Regions from separate parts of the Streptomyces sp. NPDC002276 genome, predicted to be linked through region 4. Evidence: riboswitches for the same ligand, from Rfam matches in the RefSeq annotation. Region 4 holds a riboswitch; each other region holds the start of a gene.
What was found. Region 4 has a riboswitch for cyclic di-AMP ahead of ACWIHT_RS21065 (M23 family metallopeptidase). Riboswitches for the same ligand answer to the same signal wherever they lie in the genome.
Positions count from the first base shown of each region.

Region 1: it holds a riboswitch for cyclic di-AMP, as region 4 does, so the genes downstream of both, ACWIHT_RS03030 (NlpC/P60 family protein) here and ACWIHT_RS21065 (M23 family metallopeptidase) in region 4, are expected to answer to the same signal.
Region 2: it holds a riboswitch for cyclic di-AMP, as region 4 does, so the genes downstream of both, ACWIHT_RS11610 (M23 family metallopeptidase) here and ACWIHT_RS21065 (M23 family metallopeptidase) in region 4, are expected to answer to the same signal.
Region 3: it holds a riboswitch for cyclic di-AMP, as region 4 does, so the genes downstream of both, ACWIHT_RS05235 (transglycosylase family protein) here and ACWIHT_RS21065 (M23 family metallopeptidase) in region 4, are expected to answer to the same signal.

Region 1 covers NZ_JBSFCQ010000001.1:642,445-646,871, forward strand. Annotated here, with positions in the region: gene ACWIHT_RS03020 (endonuclease/exonuclease/phosphatase family protein) at 1-78, shown strand, start outside; gene ACWIHT_RS03025 (hypothetical protein) at 80-544, opposite strand; gene ACWIHT_RS03030 (NlpC/P60 family protein) at 729-2,486, opposite strand; cyclic di-AMP (ydaO/yuaA leader) riboswitch at 2,495-2,668, opposite strand; gene ACWIHT_RS03035 (DUF1996 domain-containing protein) at 3,003-4,427, shown strand, end outside.
Region 2 covers NZ_JBSFCQ010000003.1:636,287-640,713, forward strand. Annotated here, with positions in the region: gene ACWIHT_RS11605 (GntR family transcriptional regulator) at 1-553, opposite strand, end outside; gene ACWIHT_RS11610 (M23 family metallopeptidase) at 740-1,495, opposite strand; cyclic di-AMP (ydaO/yuaA leader) riboswitch at 1,509-1,670, opposite strand; gene ACWIHT_RS11615 (M16 family metallopeptidase) at 1,873-3,261, opposite strand; gene ACWIHT_RS11620 (M16 family metallopeptidase) at 3,258-4,427, opposite strand, start outside.
Region 3 covers NZ_JBSFCQ010000002.1:28,708-33,134, reverse strand. Annotated here, with positions in the region: gene eno (phosphopyruvate hydratase) at 86-1,372, opposite strand; gene ACWIHT_RS05235 (transglycosylase family protein) at 1,666-2,367, opposite strand; cyclic di-AMP (ydaO/yuaA leader) riboswitch at 2,377-2,549, opposite strand; gene ACWIHT_RS05230 (transglycosylase family protein) at 2,743-3,738, opposite strand; gene ACWIHT_RS05225 (cytochrome P450 family protein) at 3,928-4,427, opposite strand, start outside.
Region 4 covers NZ_JBSFCQ010000008.1:20,073-24,499, forward strand. Annotated here, with positions in the region: gene ACWIHT_RS21055 (PrsW family intramembrane metalloprotease) at 1-757, shown strand, start outside; gene ACWIHT_RS21060 (aldo/keto reductase) at 764-1,708, opposite strand; gene ACWIHT_RS21065 (M23 family metallopeptidase) at 1,767-2,774, opposite strand; cyclic di-AMP (ydaO/yuaA leader) riboswitch at 2,786-2,942, opposite strand; gene ACWIHT_RS21070 (PP2C family protein-serine/threonine phosphatase) at 3,095-4,186, opposite strand; tRNA gene ACWIHT_RS21075 (tRNA-Met) at 4,310-4,383, opposite strand.

The sequences.
Region 1 (4,427 bases), on a different contig from region 4:
GACGCCGTGGGGGCGGTGGGCGCGCCGAGGGTGGAGATCTCCGATCACCGGCCGCTGGTGGTGGAGCTGTCGCTGTGAGTCAGTTCCACAGGGGGTAGGTCACGGTGTGCTGGAACTTGTCCGGCCGCGCTCCGGGGTACGTCAGGGTGATCTCGCCGTACTGCCGCAGCTGCGGATGCCGCTTCCACGTCTGCGCGGAGTCGAGCCGCACGGTCACCGGGAAGGAGTGGAACTTGCCCACCGCGCAATAAGGTTTGCAGTCGTTCACCCAGTTGACGCCCGTCGCCGTCGCGGAGTTGGCGTTCCAGTCGGTCCAACGCAGCGACGTCAGGCGGCTGTTGCCGTCGCCGCAGGCCAGCATGAAGTCGCTGGGACGCACCTCGGGATGCCAGAGGCAGTCGACCAGCACGGGGACCGCGGGCTGCCGCTGGGCGACCGGTTGCGCGTGCACCGTCGCCGGGGCCGCGGACGAGGTGCCCACGGCCGGCGCCAGCAGAGCGGCGGCACAGACCGTGACGACTCCGACCATGGTGTGTTTGTACATGTCCGCTCCCGGCCGCCCGTTCGTACCCGTCACTCCGCACCCGCACCGGCGGTGGACCCGCCTGCGGGACACGGTCGTCGTCCGTCTTCTGGTTCGACGCTACGACCGTGTCCTGGGTTCCACCACTCGTACAGAGCAACGACGCGGCCCGCAGGGAGTAGCGGGACGCGTGTGAACCAGTGGCTCAGGCGGGTCGTACGGCGCCCCGGATGGCGGCGGAACCGGCGTAGAAGATCGACTCCTCGCGTATCGGAGTGCCGGGGCTCGGCGCGTGGATCATCAGGCCGTTGCCGGTGTAGAGGCCGACGTGGTCGATGCTGTCGTAGAAGAAGATCAGATCGCCGGCGTGGATGTCCGTGAGCGGGACGAGGGCGCCCGCGCCGGACTGTTCCTGGGCGGTGCGCGGGAGGAGGACCCCCGCCGCCTTCCATGCGGCCTGGGTGAGGCTGGAGCAGTCGTACGCGTCCGGTCCCGCCGCGCCCCACAGGCAGGGCCTGCCGATCTGCGCGCGGGCGAAGGCGAGCGCGGTGGCGGTCTTGCTCTGGGCGCCGGCGTCCGGTGCGGTCGTGGTGGGGATGACCGCGGCGGGCGCCGGGCTCATGGCCGGGGCCGGTGGGAGGGTGACTTCCGGGGCCATGGCCGGAGGGGCGGGGGGTGCGAGTGTGGGGGCGACGGACGGGGCCGCGGCGAAGGCGACCTCGGGGGCGGGGGCGGTCGGCTGCCACTCCTGCTGGGGCGGGCGCCAAAACGGTTCCGGCGCGGGCTGCCACTCGGGCTGGGCCGTGGGCTGCTGGGGGATGAGAGGTATCTGCCCCGTGGACCAGGCCGGTTGCTCGGCGACTGCGGGCATCTGCCCGGTCGACCAGGCAGGTTGCTCGGTCACCGCTGGCATCTGTCCTGTCGACCACATCTGCTGTTGCTCGGTCACCACGGGGAACTGGCCGGTGGACCACGGCGGTTGCTGTGTCACCGCGGGCATCTGCCCTGTCGACCAGGTCTGTTGTTGCTCGGTCACCATCGGCATCTGTCCGGTGGACCACGTGGTCTCCGGGGCGGGCCAGGCCGTCTCCGGGGGCGGCCAGGTGGCGCCCGTCGGCGCGGTCTCGGTACGCGGTGTGCCGATGGACGGGAGCAGGTCCAGGCTCGCGGTGAGCGGGTCGAAGGCCGGTGCCGGGGCGGTCGCGAACTGCTGCGGTGCCATGACGCGCGCGGGCGGCACGTCGACGGCCGGGGCGGGCGGTACCGGCGGCAGGTCGAGGACGGTCGCCGTGGGCGTCTGCGACATCTGGGCCTGAGCCATCTGCGCGATCTGGGCGATCTGAGACATCTGCGGAGGCTGCGGCACCTGCGCCTGAGGTACCTGTGCCTGCGGCATCTGTGACATCTGCGGCATCTGTGCCATCACGGGAGACTGCTGTGTCTCCTGTGCGGCGGGAGGCAGCGCGGCAATGGGTGCAGCGGTCAACTCCGCTACGGGGGGCATGAGTTGCGGGGCGGTGGGCTCCGGTGCGGCGGTGGTCCCCATGGTCAGTTCGGCCACGGCGCGACCGGGCTGCATTTCGAGTTCGCGGCCGGTGCTCTGGGGCTCGGGGCGTCGCTCGGGTCGTTCGGACCGCTCGGGGCGGGACTCGGCCGGGCGGGCCGGGGTCCTGCCGGGCGGCAGCATCGCCGGTACGGTCGGGCCCAGTTGGGTGCGGGCGCGGTCGAACAGCTGCCGGGTGACGGCTTCGACGGCGGGGTCGGAAGGACGTGACGCGCTGGGGCGGGCCTCGACACGCTTGCGCGGTTTCCCGGACATCGCACGTGTGGCGTTGTAGTTTCCGGTGGCCGTCTCGGCCCTGTCGTAAAGGGAGTTGATCCGCCGCTGGACTTCGTCGCGGCTGGGTCGGTCGTCCACGGTGGGGCCACTGCCTCCGGTGCGCGTGCGTCGTTCTGCCGGCATGGCAGACGTGCTCCTTCCGCTTCGCGCCTACCGGGTTAGCTGTCGGGTTCGGGCGTCGATCACGGAAGGTTTGCCCTACGGTCCTTGCCCTGAGGGGCAGTTGGACCGATTCACCCCAAGTTCGGTTGGGTCCCCGGCTCCGGCTGTCGCGAGCGACACGCCGGACTCGGCGCGAGCCGTGCGGCCCGGCGCCGATCGCCGGAGTAGGTCGTACGGCCTGAGCGCCAACTTAGCCAACGTGTGTGCCTCGTGTGAAGGTTGAAGCGCGATATGTCCGATACGTATTTGTGACCTTTACCTCGCCCTGGTGTGTCGAGGGGGCAGGAGCCCGCCGGGGCCGGTGATCCATAAGAGGTCGCTATGAATTTCTGGGACGGTTGAACACACCGGGGCCCGGCTCCGTATTGGGTCGGGGGATTTCCATGCCGGGACGAGCCGGGCCGACCGATACGTGTAGGAGCAACTTCCTTGGCACGCAACACGCGCAGACGCCCCACAGGCGCACGACGCGCGACGATGGCAGCAGTCGCCCTGATGCTGGGCGGCGGAGGACTGATGGCGGCGAACGTCTACGCGTCGGCGTCCGAAGGTGGTTGGGGCGGTGACTCCGCCCAACAAGGGTCTCCGGACGCGGCATCGCGAGGCGCGACGATCGACTGCCCGGACGTCGGTACCCAGTTGACGACGGTGCCCGACGAGGCGAAGGCCGACGTCGACAAGGAACTCGCGAATCTGGACCAGCAGATAACCGAGGCCTACCAGAAACTTCAGGACTCAAGGGATTCCATTCGCCAGGACGCCTCCTTCGCCGACAACGAGATCATGAATCCGTTGAAGGAGAAGCGGGCCGAGACCATCGGGCGGATCGACGACGCCATCGCGCAGGTCGGGGACCGCCCGGAGGGACTCGACGCCCTCGCCGCCTGCACGCTGATCGCGCCCACGAACGAGACCGGCGATCAGGGTGACCAGGGAGGCAACGGCGACGACCAGAGCGCCAGCGCCAGCACCGGGGACCAGGGCGGCCAGGGTCAGCAGGGCCAGCAGCAGTCCACCAACGGGCCGGTCGCCTCTGACTACGCGGACATCACCTCCGTACAGCCGAATGTGAACGCTCCGCAGCAGCAGGCGGGCGCCTCGCGCGGTACGTTCGTCACCGCCTGCGGGGTGAACGAGAACGGCCTGTTCAACTCCGACAACGTGATCGTCGCGCCCGGTGTCACCAACGGCGCCCACCACTTCCACGACTACATCGGCAACCAGTCCAACAACGCCTTCGCCAGCGACCAGGACCTCGCGAACGCCGACACGAGCTGCGAGAACCCGGGCGACAAGTCCACCTACTACTGGCCGGTGCTGCGCCTGCAGAACGGCAAGCAGGAGCGGGACGCCGACAAGCCCGGCGGCGGCACCGAGGGCAACACCGGCGAGATCGTCACGGCCAAGCAGGTCACCCTGACCTTCGAGGGCAACCCGCAGAGCAAGGTCGTCGCGATGCCGCGCCTTCTGCGCATCATCACCGGCGACGCGAAGGCCTTCGTCAACGGCCCGGCCAACGCCAACGCCTCTTGGAGCTGCACCGGGTTCGAGGACCGTCAGCTCAAGGACAAGTACCCGCTGTGCCCGTCCGGCAGTGACGTCGTGCGCACCTTCAAGTTCCAGAGCTGCTGGGACGGCCGCAACATCGACAGCGCCAACCACCGCACCCACGTGGCCTTCGAGGCCGCCGACGGCGCCTGCCCGGCCGGCTTCGAGGCCATTCCGCAGCTGGTGCAGCGGATCGTCTACGCCGTCGACGCGCCGAGCCTCCAGGACGGCGGCAAGACGAGCCCACTGTTCGCGGTGGACTCCTTCCCCGAGCAGCAGCACAAGCCCGTCACCGACCACGGCGACTTCATCAACGTGTTCTCCGAGAGCCTGATGAACGACATGGTCACCTGC
Region 2 (4,427 bases), on a different contig from region 4:
CGTCGCCGCGCGCCACGGCGTCCACGATGGCCCCGTGCTCCGCCCAGGACTCCACGGGGTTGGCCGGTGCCTCCACCGCGTACATCCAGGCGATCTTGTGCCGCAGCTGGGTCAGCATCGAGGTCAGCGCGGGGCTCCCGGAGGCCTGGGCCAGCGTCTCGTGGAACCAGCTGCCCAGGGAGCGCAGATCCTCGCTGTTGCCCCTCCTGGCGCGCTCCTGGCCCAGCCGGACGAGGCCTCGCAGCACCTTGAGGTGGGCCTCGGTGCGCCGCTGGGCGGCCCGCGAGGCGCCGAGCGGCTCCAGCAGCATCCGCATCTCCAGCAGGTCGGCGGCCTCCTGCTCGGTCGGTTCCGCGACGCACGCGCCCGCGTGCCGCCGGGTCACCACGAACCCCTCCGCCTCCAGCGTGCGCAGGGCCTCGCGCACGGGCACGCGCGAGACGCCGTACCGGCGCGCGAGGAGTTCCTCCGTGAGCCGGCCGCCGCGCTCGTAGACACCGGCGACGATGTCGTCCCGGATCGCCGTGCATACCGAGTGCGCCGGAATACGCATGTCCGACCTCCGCCTTAATCCCCGTGAAACGTCGACGATTGACGTGTGTTCCGTGACTCTATTGCAATCAGCGGGAATTTCCGATGGCGGACCGGAATCCATGGATATTTTTTGGACAGGAGGGGTCCGGAAACGCCGAAAGCCCCGGCGGACGGCCGGGGCTCCAGGAAGTGCGGTGGTGCGTCGTCAGACGTTGACGCCGTGCTTGCGGAGGTAGGCGACGGGGTCGACGTCGGAGCCGTACTCGGCGGTCGTACGGGCCTCGAAGTGGAGGTGCGGTCCGGTGACGTTGCCGGTCGCCCCGGAGAGGCCGATCTGCTGGCCCGGGGTGACCTGCTGGCCGACCGAGACACCGATGGACGACAGGTGGCCGTACATGGTGTACATGCCGTCGGCCATCTTGATCACGACCTCGTTGCCGTACGAGCCGCCCCAGCCGGCCTCGACGACGGTGCCGGAGCCCACCGCGTGGACGCTGGTGCCGGTCGAGGCGTGGAAGTCGATGCCCGTGTGGGCGCCGGAGGACCACAGGGAGCCGCCGGTCTTGTAGCCGGTGGACACATAGGAGTTGGCGACCGGCGCGACGAAGGTGTTGAGCCGCTTGCGCTCGGCCTCGCGGGCGGCGCGCGCCTGGGCCTCACGGGCCGCCTCGGCCTGGGCGGCGGCCTTGGCGCGGGCGGTCTCCTCGGCGAGCGTCTCGGCGGCGGCCTGCCGCTGGGCGACGGCCTGGGCGTCGATCTTCTCGGCCACGGCATCGCCCATGGCGACGACCGGGGTGAGGCCGGTCTGCTCGGGGGCGGGCTCGGCGGCGAACGCGGGGGCGCTCGCCAGGGTGCCGACGACTCCGGTGGCGGCGAACGCGGCGACACTCGCGGCGCGAACGGTGGTGCGGTGGGTCCGGCTCGGGCGACGGTGCTTCCCGGTGGCGCGGGTGAACGCCATGAAGTGGCTGGTCCTTTCCTTCCTTCTCGCCTACCGGGTTAGCTGACGGGTTCGGAGCAGGAAGGTCTCCTACGGACTCCCGCCACACGCGCGGGCGTCCGATTCACCCCAGGGACTCATGTGGGTCCCCGGCTCCCCTGGCTCGCGCCGTACGGGGACTCGGCGATGACTGTCCGGTGCCGCGAGTGCGGCGCGGTGCCTGACGGACAGCCGGACCGACGCTAAGGGGGGCCACTTTCAATCCCCAAACGGATCACGGTTTTTGTAGCGCACGCCACAGGGCAGACAGGCAACCTCTCCCCCAATTCGGACAATAGGGAGCCCTGGTGGCGCTTCCGTCACCAGGGCTCCCCCACGCGCGCGTGCCGCTGTCGCGTCTACTCCGCCGGAACGACGGTCACTTCGCCGATGCCGAGGGCCTCGACGGGCTCCTTGATCTGCTCCGCGTCGCCGACGAGGATCGTCACCAGACGGTCCACCGGGAAGGCGTTCACGACCGCCGCGGTCGCCTCCACGGTGCCGGTCGCGGCGAGCTGCCGGTACAGCGTCGCCTGGTAGTCGTCGGGCAGGTGCTGCTCGACCTGGTCGGCCAGCGTGCTCGCCACGGCCGCCGCGGTCTCGTACTTGAGCGGCGCCACGCCGACGAGGTTCTGTACGGCGATGTCCCGCTCGGCGTCGGTGAGTCCGCCCTCGGCGAGCTTGCGGAGCACCGTCCACAGGTCGTCGAGTGCGGGACCCGTGTTCGGGGTGTCCACGGAGCCGCTGATCGCGAGCATCGACACGCCCGTGCCGTCGGGTGCCGAACGCAGCACCTGGCCGAACGCGCGCACACCGTAGGTGTAGCCCTTCTCCTCGCGCAGGACGCGGTCCAGGCGGGAGGTGAGGGTGCCGCCGAGGCAGTACGTGCCGAGCACCTGCGCGGGCCACACGCGGTCGTGCCGGTCGGCTCCGACGCGGCCGATGAGCAGCTGCGTCTGGACGGCGCCGGGCCGGTGCACGATCACGACCCGCCCGGTGTCGTCGGCGGTCACCGGCGGCACGGGGCGCGGCTGCGCGGTGGAACCGGTCCACGAGCCCAGGGTGTCGGCGAGCAGCGCGTCCAGGTCGATGCCGGTGAGGTCGCCGACGACCACGGCGGTGGCGGTCGCGGGGCGGACATGCCGGTCGTAGAAGGCGCGTACGGCCGTGGAGTCGATCTTCTGGACCGTCTCCTCGGTGCCCTGGCGGGGGCGCGACATGCGCGAGCTCGCCGGGAACAGCTCCTTGGAGAGCTCCTTGGCCGCGCGGCGGGACGGGTTGGCCGTCTCGTGCGGGATCTCGTCGAGGCGGTTGCGGACCAGCCGCTCGACCTCGCTGTCCGCGAAGGCGGGCGCCCTGAGGGCGTCCGACAGCAGGCCGAGGCCCTTGGCCAGGCGCGAGGCGGGGACCTCCAGGCTCAGGCGCAGCCCCGGGTGGTCGGCGTGCGCGTCGAGGGTGGCGCCGGAGCGCTCCAGCTCGGCGGCGAACTCCTCCGCTGAGTGCTTGTCGGTGCCTTCGGAGAAGGCCCGCGCGGTGATCGTGGCGACGCCGTCCAGGCCTGCCGGTTCGGCCTCCAGGGGCGCGTCGAGGAGCACCTCGACGGCGACAACCTGCTGGCCGGGGCGGTGGCAGCGCAGGACGGTCAGGCCGTTGCCGAGCGTGCCACGCTCGGGCGCCGGGAAGGCCCACGGCCTGGCCTCGCCGGCCTGGGGCTGCGGGTGGAACTCCATCGTGGCGAGCTCGGTCACTTGGCCGCCTCCTCGTTCTCGTCGCCGGCCTCGGCCGCTGCTTCGTCGGCGTCCTCGTCCGCGATCGGCTCGTAGACGAGCACCGCGCGGTTGTCGGGCCGCAGTCGCGCCTTGGCGACCTCCTGGACCTCCTCCGCCGTCACGTCCAGGACGCGCTGTACGGCGGTCAGGGCGAGCTGCGGGTCGCCGAACAGGACGGCGTAGCGGCACAGTTCGTCCGCGCGGCCCGCGACCGTGCCCAGCCGGTCCAGCCACTCGCGCTCCAACTGGGCCTGGGCGCGCTCCATTTCCTCGGCCGTGGGGCCCTCCGCGGCGAACCGGGCGAGCTCCTCGTCGATGGCGGCCTCGATGACGGGCACCTCGACGTCACCGGACGTCTTGACGTCCAGCCATCCCAGGGAGGGCGCTCCGGCCAGCCGCAGCAGCCCGAAGCCGGCCGCGACGGCCGTACGGTCGCGTCGTACGAGGCGGTTGTAGAGGAGCGAGGACTCGCCGCCGCCGAGGATGGTGAGGGCGAGGTCGGCCGCGTCGGACGCGCGCGTGCCGTCCTCCGGGAGCCGGTAGGCGCACATCAGGGCGCGCGCCGGGACCTCTTCCTCGACGATCTCGCGCAGCTCGGCGCCCATCGTGTCGGGCAGTGCGCCGTCACGGGGTGCGGGCTTGCCGTCGTGCGAGGCGATGGACCCGAAGTACTTCTCGATCCAGGCGAGCGTCTGCTCGGGGTCGATGTCGCCGACCACGGACAGGACCGCGTTGTTGGGCGCGTAGTAGGTGCGGAAGAACGCGCGCGCGTCCTCCAGGGTGGCCGCGTCCAGGTCCGCCATCGAGCCGATGGGCGTGTGGTGGTAGGGGTGGCCCTCCGGGTAGGCGAGGGCGGTCAGCTTCTCGAACGCTGTCCCGTAGGGCACGTTGTCGTAGCGCTGGCGGCGTTCGTTCTTGACGACGTCCCGCTGGTTCTCCATGGACTCTTCGTCAAGAGCGGCCAACAGGGAGCCCATGCGGTCGGCTTCGAGCCAGAGGGCGAGCTCCAACTGGTGGGTGGGCATGGTCTCGAAGTAGTTGGTGCGCTCGAAACTGGTGGTGCCGTTGAGCGAACCGCCCGCGCCCTGCACCAGTTCGAAGTGGCCGTTGCCCTTCACCTGTCCGGAGCCCTGGAACATCAGGTG
Region 3 (4,427 bases), on a different contig from region 4:
TCACACGTGCGTACGTCCCCGCACACGGTACGGGACCGGGTGCGGGGACGTACGTACGACTGGCTAAGGCTTAGCCCTGTACGGCTCAGCCCTTGAAGCGGGGGAACGCGCTGCGGCCCGCGTACTCGGCCGCGTCGTCGAGGATCTCCTCGATGCGCAGGAGCTGGTTGTACTTGGCGACGCGGTCCGAGCGGGCCGGGGCGCCGGTCTTGATCTGGCCGCAGTTCACCGCGACGGCGAGGTCGGCGATGGTGACGTCCTCGGTCTCGCCGGAGCGGTGGGACATCATGCACTTGAAGCCGTTGCGCTGGGCCATCTCGACGGCGTCCAGGGTCTCGGTCAGCGAGCCGATCTGGTTCACCTTGACGAGCAGGGCGTTGGCGGTGCCCTCCTCGATGCCGCGGGCGAGGCGCTCGGGGTTGGTGACGAAGAGGTCGTCGCCGACGATCTGGACCTTCTCGCCGATGCGGTCGGTGATGACCTTCCAGCCGGCCCAGTCGTCCTCGTACAGCGGGTCCTCGATGGAGACGAGCGGGTAGGCCGCCACGAGCTCCTCGTAGTACTCGGTCATCTCGGCGGCCGAGCGGGACTTGCCCTCGAACTCGTACTTGCCGTCCTTGTAGAACTCGGACGCGGCGACGTCGAGCGCGAGCGCGATCTGCTCGCCGGGGATGTAACCGGCCTGCTTGATGGCCTCAAGGATGAGGTCGAGGGCGGCGCGGTTGGACTCCAGGTTCGGGGCGAAGCCGCCCTCGTCGCCGAGGCCGGTGGACAGGCCCTTGGTCTTCAGCACCTTCTTGAGGGTGTGGTAGACCTCGGCGCCCCAGCGCAGCGCCTCGGAGAAGGACTCCGCGCCGATCGGGGCGATCATGAACTCCTGGATGTCCACGTTCGAGTCGGCGTGCGAGCCGCCGTTCAGGATGTTCATCATCGGAACGGGCAGCAGGTGCGCGTTCGGGCCACCGAGGTAGCGGAACAGCGGAAGGTCGGACGCCTCGGAGGCGGCGTGCGCGACGGCGAGGGAGACGCCGAGGATGGCGTTGGCGCCGAGCGAGCCCTTGTTGTCGGTGGCGTCCAGGTCGAACATCGCCTGGTCGATCAGGCGCTGCTCGGTGGCGTCGTAGCCGACCAGCTCCGGGCCGATCTGCTCGATGACGGCGAGTACGGCCTTCTCGACACCCTTGCCGCCGTAGCGGTTGGGGTCGCCGTCACGCAGTTCGACGGCTTCGAAGGCACCCGTGGAGGCGCCGGACGGAACGGCGGCACGACCCGTGCTGCCGTCGTCGAGGCCGACCTCGACCTCGACCGTGGGGTTGCCTCGGGAGTCCAGGATTTCCCGGGCTACGACGACGTCGATGGACGGCACGAGCATCTCCTTCTTGGGGTCTGACGCGGCTACGGCAACACCGCAGCGGCTCTGCGAGACGAGCCTAACCGGCTCGGGGCGATTGGCCATCCGGTCGGCCGCCTGATGGACAGAACCGAGAGTAAATTGTTTCCGAACGGAACAAAAAGGTTCCCTGAAGCGGAAACAAAAAAGCCCCGCCCCGGTGCGTACGGGGGAACACGCACCGGAGCGGGGAGCCCGTGGGGGACGGGGGTGACCCTCACGAGGTCTCCATAGTGCAGTCCACGGATGTGAGGGCGCTGTGGTTCAGCTGAGTGCTACTTAAGGTGCAGCTGCTGACCCGGGTAGATGAAGTCGGCGTCGTCGATGATGCTCTTGTTCAGCTTGAACAGCTGCTGCCAGCCGCCCTTGACCTTGTGCTTCTCGGCGATGGAGCTGAGGGTGTCGCCCTTGACGACCTTGTACTCGCCGTCACCCTTCTTGACCTTCTTGCCGGTCGGGGTGGTGACGGTCTTCTTCACGGCCGGGCGCTCGGCGGAGCGGGAGGCGGTGGTGTCGGTCGTGGAGCGCTCGGTGGTGCTCTTGCTCGACGAGCCGCTGCTGTTCGAGGAGCTGGAGGAGCTGCCGCCGGAGTAGGTGGCGCTGGAGAGGCCGGTGCCGCAGGTGGGCCAGGCACCCTTGCCCTGGGCGGCGAGAACCTTCTCGGCCACGGCTATCTGCTGGGACTTGGAGGCCTGGTTCGCGGTGGAGGCGTAGGCGGTGCCGCCGTACGCGGCCCACGTCGAGGCGGAGAACTGGAGACCGCCGTAGTAGCCGTTTCCGGTGTTGATGGACCAGTTGCCGCCGGACTCGCAGCTGGCGACCGTGTCCCACTCGGAGGCGGTGGCGGCGGAGGCGTTGCCGGCCGCCATGAGCGGGGCGGCGATGGCGACACCGGTCACGCCGGCGAGCGTGGCGACGCGGGTAGACCGCTGAAGAACTGTCGGACGGCGGTGCTTGCCCTTGCTGGAAAACAGCATGGAAGATCCCAATCCCCTCACCGACGCCTACGAGGTGAGCTGTCGGGTTCGGGCCGTGTGAGTTGCCCGGCCGCGCACCTCTCGGTGCGCGACTTAACCCCAAGCCGGTTCCGGTGTCTCTCAACTCCCGGGCCCGGCACTTACCTTGGGTCCCCCGCTCCTGCCTACGGCGCTTGACGCGACGACTGTTCCCGGAGGCCGCTGGCAGGACTCGGCGTGTGCGGCAGCCGGGGCTCGTGGTGACGAGCGGCCTTGACCGTAGACAGGGAAGGCACGGGATTTCAAAGACGATCAGGGCTTCTGAGACTCATCCCACACTTTCACCAAAGCGGACATTCGGCGCGAAGCGTGACGTGAACTCCCGCTGTTTTGCTGCTACTTTCCGCCCGTTTCAGCACTGACGTCCAGGGTCTGACCGGCGACGACAGCGGACGGATCGGCGCCTATCACCTTTTTGTTCTCGGCGTACAGCGCGCGCCATCCGCCGTCGAAGTCAAGGGAGTCGGCGATGGACGCGAGAGAGTCGCCGGCGCGGACGGTGTACGTCTTGGGCGTCACGCTCTCCTCGGCGCTCGCGCCGCGGTGCTTGCCGGTGCTCTGCTGCTCGACGCCGTCATCGGTGGAGTCGTCGAGCGCGCCGGTGTCGACGAGGCTCCACTTGCCCACCGCCTGCTCCGAGTTGTCCGATTCGTCGAGTTTCGGGGAGGCGGTGGCCGAGCCGTCGTCCGTCGAAGGAGTGGTGGACTTGTCGGACTTGGCGGGGTTGTCCGTCGCGGAGGGGGTCGGGCTCTGCGAGTCGGACGCATCGGAGGGGGTCGGCTCCGTGTTGCCGGAGTTGGACAACCCGAACGATCCGGAGGCACCGGAAGAGTCCGAGGAATCGGAGGAGTCGGAGGAAGCCGAAGAACCCGAGGAGCCCGAGGAGCCCGACGAGCCGGTCGCACCGGTCGACGGCGAGTCGCTCGCGACTCCGGTGTCGACGTCCGCCGAGCCCGAGGTCGTGGTGAGGCCGGCGACCAGCGCGCAGGTGACCCACTCGGAGGTGCCCTTGGCGTCGAGGATCTTCTCGGCGACGGCTATCTGCTGGGAGCGACTGGCGAGGTCGGCGGTCGGTGCGTAGTCCTGGCCGCCGTACTTGTTCCAGTCGTCCTGGGTCAGCTGGAGCCCGCCGTAGTGGCCGTTGCCGCTGTTCTCGCTCCAGGAGCCGCCGGTCTCGCACTGGGCCACCTTGTCCCAGGTGGTGCCGTCGGCGGCGTTCGCGGCGGCGGCGCCGAGGAGGGGGATGGCGATGGCGGAGCCGGTCACGCCGGCCGCGACGAGCATTGCCGGAGCCTGGCGGGGGCGACGGTGACGACCGTTCCCGGAGAGCATGCGGAGGCCTTTCGCGTGACGGCGGGGGGACCGCGCGACGGGTGCTGCGGGGCGCCGCGCTGGTACGTGAACGTAGCCGCAGTCGATCACTTGTCACAAGTTAATGCCACGTAGATCACGTGAAGATCACAGAGTTGAGGAACTGTCATCTTCGGGTTTACGCGGCGAGATGGCCCGTTCGGTCCGGGTTTACGGGTTTGGTGTGGTCGCTCCGGGGGTGAACTCCACTGGCAGGGTGCGCAGTCCGCGCATGATGAGGCCGCCGCGCCAGCGCAAGTCGGCCGGATCCGCCGCGAGTTGGAGGTCGGGCAGGCGGGTGAGGAGGGTGGCGAGCGCGGTCTGTCCCTCCAGGCGGGCGAGCGGGGCGCCGAGGCAGTAGTGGATGCCGTGGCCGTAGCCGAGGTGTTGATTGTCACGCCGACCGAGGTCGAGGACGTCGGGATCGGCGAACCGTTCCGGATCGCGGTCCGCCGCGGCCAGGACGACCAGTACGGGATCGCCGGCCGCGATGTCCTGCCCGCCGAGGGTGACGGAGCGGGTGGCGAACCGCCAGGTCGCCAGCTCCACCGGGCCGTCGTAGCGCAGGAGTTCCTCGACGCCGGTTTCGAGGAGGCCGTGTTCGCCCGCGGCGAGGGACTTCTCCAGGCGGGCGCGCTGCTCGGGGTGGGTCAGGAGCGCGTACGTGCCGT
Region 4 (4,427 bases):
CCTCTACCTCGGCACCGCCTTCGGCACCGACCAGCTCACCGGCGACCGCGGCTTCACCTCCGTGACCGCGGCGACCTTCTTCGTGCGCATCGTCATGTCCCCTTTCGCGCACCCCCTGTTCACCGTCCTGACCGGCATCGGCTTCGGCCTCGCCGCCCGCTCCCCCGACCGGCGCCACGTCCGGCGCGTCCTGGTGCCGCTGACCGGACTGCTGCTCGCGATGGGCATGCACGCGGTCTGGAACGGCTCCTCGACCTTCGGCCAGTACGGCTTCTTCGAGGTCTACGGCCTGTTCATGGTGCCCGCGTTCGGCCTGCTGACCTGGCTCGCGGTCTGGACCCGGCAGCGTGAACTGCGCGCCGTGCGCGAGGAGTTGCCCGTGTATGTCCTCGCGGGCTGGCTGACCCCGAGCGAACCGTTCGTGCTCGGCTCGATGCGGGGCCGCCGGCTGGCCCGCGAGTACGCCAGCCACTGTCTCGGCCGCCCCGCCGCCCGCTCGGTGGCCCGTTACGAGGCCTGTGCGACCTCCCTGGCGTTCCTGCGGTACCGGGCCGCGCGGGGCCGGGTCGGCGCCGAATTCGCCGTACGGGAAGGGGAGTTGCTGCGCGAGCTGTGGCAGGGGCGGGAGGTGGCGCGGCCCGCGCTGGAGTACGCGGCGCGGCGGATCGCGCCGCCGGTGCCGGTGGTGGTGCCACCGTGGCCGGTGTACGGGAACACGGCGGCACCGCAGTCCGCGTACAACCCGTACCGGACCTGACGACCGTCAGGCGGAGGCCTGCGTCAGCTGCTCGATCTCGGCGTCCGTGAGGGCCAGTTCGGCCACGGCGAGCAGGTCGGGCAGTTGGTCCAGGCTTCTGGCGGAGGCGATCGGGGCGGCGACCGTGGGCTGGGCGGCGAGCCAGGCGAGGGCGACCGTCGCGACGGAGGCGTCGTGGGCCTGGGCGACCTCGTCCAAGGCGGTCAGGACCTTCTGGCCGCGCTCCGAGGCGAGGTACTTGCCGGCGAGTCCGGCGCGCGGGCTGTCCACGGTCGTACCGGGCCGGTACTTGCCGGTGAGGAAGCCGGCCGCGAGGGCGAAGTAGGGGAGCGCCGCGAGGCCGTTGCGCTCGGCCACGTCCCGGAGTTCGCCCTCGTAGGTGTCGCGCGAGACGAGGTTGTAGTGGGGCTGGATCGCGACGTAGCGGGCCAGGCCCTCGCGGTCGGAGAAGTCGAGGGAGGCCTGAAGGCGCTCGGGCGTGATGTTGGAGGCGGCGATGTGCCGCACCTTGCCCGCCTTGACCAGTTCGTCGAGCGCGCCGACGATCTCCTCGACCGGCACCTCGACCTGGTCGAAGTGGGGGTAGTAGAGGTCGATGTGGTCGGTGTCCAGGCGGCGCAGGGAGGCCTCGGCGGCGGCCTTGATGTTGGCGGCGGACAGGCCCGGGTACTCGGGGTGCTGGCTGACCTTGGTGGCGATGACGACGTCGGAGCGGTTGCCGCGGGCCTTGACCCACTTGCCGATGACGGTCTCGGACTCGCCGCCCTGGTTGCCCGGGGCGAACGCCGAGTAGGAGTCGGCGGTGTCGACGAAGTTGCCGCCCGCGGCGGCGTACGCGTCCAGCACGGCGAAGGAAGTCGCCTCGTCGGCGGTCCAGCCGAAGACGTTGCCGCCGAGGTTCAGCGGGAAGATCTCCAGATCGGACCGGCCCAGCTTGCGAAGAGAAGTCATGCTCTACGACAACTGCCGGACCGGAACCGGATATTCCAACAGGTGGTTCAAGGGTGCGTCAGGGATTGAGGCCCTTGCTGCGCAGCCAGGGCGCCGGGTCGCTCGCGGTGGCTGCGCCGTTGATGTGGACCTCAAGGTGCAGGTGCGGCCCGGTCACGTTCCCGGTGGCGCCCACGCGGCCGATGACGTCTCCGGTGGCGACCTTCTGGCCGACGCTGACGTTGATCGAGGACTGGTGGCAGAACCACAGCTCGGTGCCGTCGTCGAGGGTGAGGATCGTGCGGTAGCCGTAGGACCCCGCCCAGCCCGCCTCGGTGACCGTGCCGCTGTGGATGGCCTTGATCAGCGTGCCGGTGGGGGCGGCGAAGTCGAGTCCGGTGTGGTAGCCGGAGGACCACATGGAGCCGGCCTGGCCGAAGGTGCCGGTGATCGTGTACGAGCCGACCGGCAGCGTGTACTGCTTGGCGAGCGCGGCGAGCTTCGCCGTCTCCGCCTTCTTCTTGGCGGCGGCCTCGGCGTCCTTCTTGGCGTCGGCGGCCTTCTTCGCGGCGTCCTGCTCGGCCTTCGCGGCGGCGGCGTCGACCTGCTTGGCGACGGCGGCCTCGGCGGCGGCCTGGGACTTGCCGTCGACCTGGAGCTGCTGGAGCTCGGCCTGTTCCATGATCCGGTTGCGCAGCAGTTCGCCCGCGTCCGAGGTGCCCTTGGCGGTCTCGGTGGTGGTCACGCCGACGCTGCTGAGCGCGGTCGCGGAACCCTTCGGCGTACTGGGGGAGTCGTCCAGCAGGTGGCCCACGGAGGGCAGGTCGGGCATGGAGATCGAGACGGGCGGCTTGCCGGTGTTGGCGCTGGCCATCCCGCCGGCGCTGACGGCGGCTATGACACCGACGCCCAGGACGGTGGAGCTGCGGGCGAATCCCCCGCCACCACGCTGCTTGGCGACACGGTGCTTGCCGCGGTTGGGAAGAACGGACTCCGCGCTGGGGTTCCACTCCTCCCAGGGGCCCTCGTCGGGGCGGAAACCGCCGTAGACGAACGGGGCTTCTGGGGCAGCCTGGTTGGACGCCACGTGGGCGTGCTCCTTTCCTTCCTTCTCGCCTACCGGGTTAGCTGACGGGTTCGGAGCAGGAAGGTCTCCTACGCGCGTAAACCGGTCGTGTTGCCACGACTGTCGACGTGCGATTCACCCCAAGTGGTGGTTCCCCGGTTCCCTCGCGGGATTCGGCGCGTGCGCACGGAGCTGTCTCTTGTGACGGCTGGGACGACCGTGCTGCGTTATCGAACGTTAATAGACACAGGCGCCCGTTTCCAAGCCTGTTCGCTTGATCATTAACCTTTCCTTGCTGGACGAAGGGCCCATGACCGGCGAAAAACGGGTGAGTTGACCGGTCATGGATGGCGTACCGCGATCATCGCCATGTCGTCGGTCATCCCGCCCCCGGAGTAGCGGCGCACCTCCTTGGCCAGGAGGCCGAGCAACGCCTCGGGGCTGCGGAAGGTCCGCCCGGCGAGCCGCTCCCCGGGGTCGTAGAACACGCCGTGGCAGTCGCGGGCCTCGGACAGGCCGTCGGTGTAGAGGAGCAGGGTGGCGCCGCCGGGGAACGCGAACTCCTCGGCCCGGTCGGGCCAGAACCCCAACTCGCCCATTCCCAGGGGCAGTGCGGGTTCCTTGACGAGCAGGGTGTCCACGGTGCCGTCCGCGTGCAGGAGCAGCGGCGGCGGGTGGCCCCGGTCGACGATCCTCAAGACGCCGTCGCCGTGCGGGAGTTCGGCGAGTACGGCTGTGGTGAACCCCTCGAACGCGTCCAGCCCGTCGCGCCGGGTGCCCTCGCGCGCGAGCGCCCGCTCCAGCCGCTGCGCGACCGCCTCCAGGGTGCTCTCCTGCTCGGCGGCCTCCCGGAACGCCCCGATGACGACCGCCACGGCGGCGACCGCGCCCATGCCCTTCCCGCGTACGTCGCCCACGACCAGCCGTACGCCGTGCGGGGTGTCCTGGACCGCGTACAGGTCGCCGCCGATGAACGCGCCTTCCTGCGCCGCCTCGTAGCGGGCGGCGATCTCGAACCCGCCGATGCGCTCGGCCGGTTCGGGCAGTACGGCGCGCTGGGCGGCCTCGGCGATCTCGCGCACGGAGGCGAGTTGTTCGCTGCGGCGGCGGACGAGGGCGTTGATGAGGACGGCGAGACCGGCGACCGTCGCCACGGTGGCCATCTCGGTGACCGCGTCGATACGGAGGACGATGCCGAGCCTGATGTGGATGACGAGGACGACGGCGACCGAGGCCAGGCCGGTGAGGACGGTGCCGCGCCGCGAGTAGAGCGGGGCGGCGACGAGCGGGGCGGCGGTGAAGAAGGGGGCCGCCGTGAAGGCCTGCGGGGTGAAGTAGTCGTAGCACGCGCCGACGATCAGCAGCAGGGCGGGCAACCGACGGACGAGGGTGAGGACGCGCCCGCCGGCTCGCACATACGTACCCTCCTCCACGCGTCCAGTTTTTCCTGGCGGGGGGAGGGCTGCGAGCGGGGTGGGCCGACCGGGGTGGAGAAAACTGCGGGAAAACACCAAGGGCCGGAATCCATGTTCTGGATTCCGGCCCTTGGCCTTGAGTAGCGGGGACAGGATTTGAACCTGCGACCTCTGGGTTATGAGCCCAGCGAGCTACCGAGCTGCTCCACCCCGCGCCGTTGTGTTCCCAACTATACGCCATCCGCGGGGTCCGATGTCA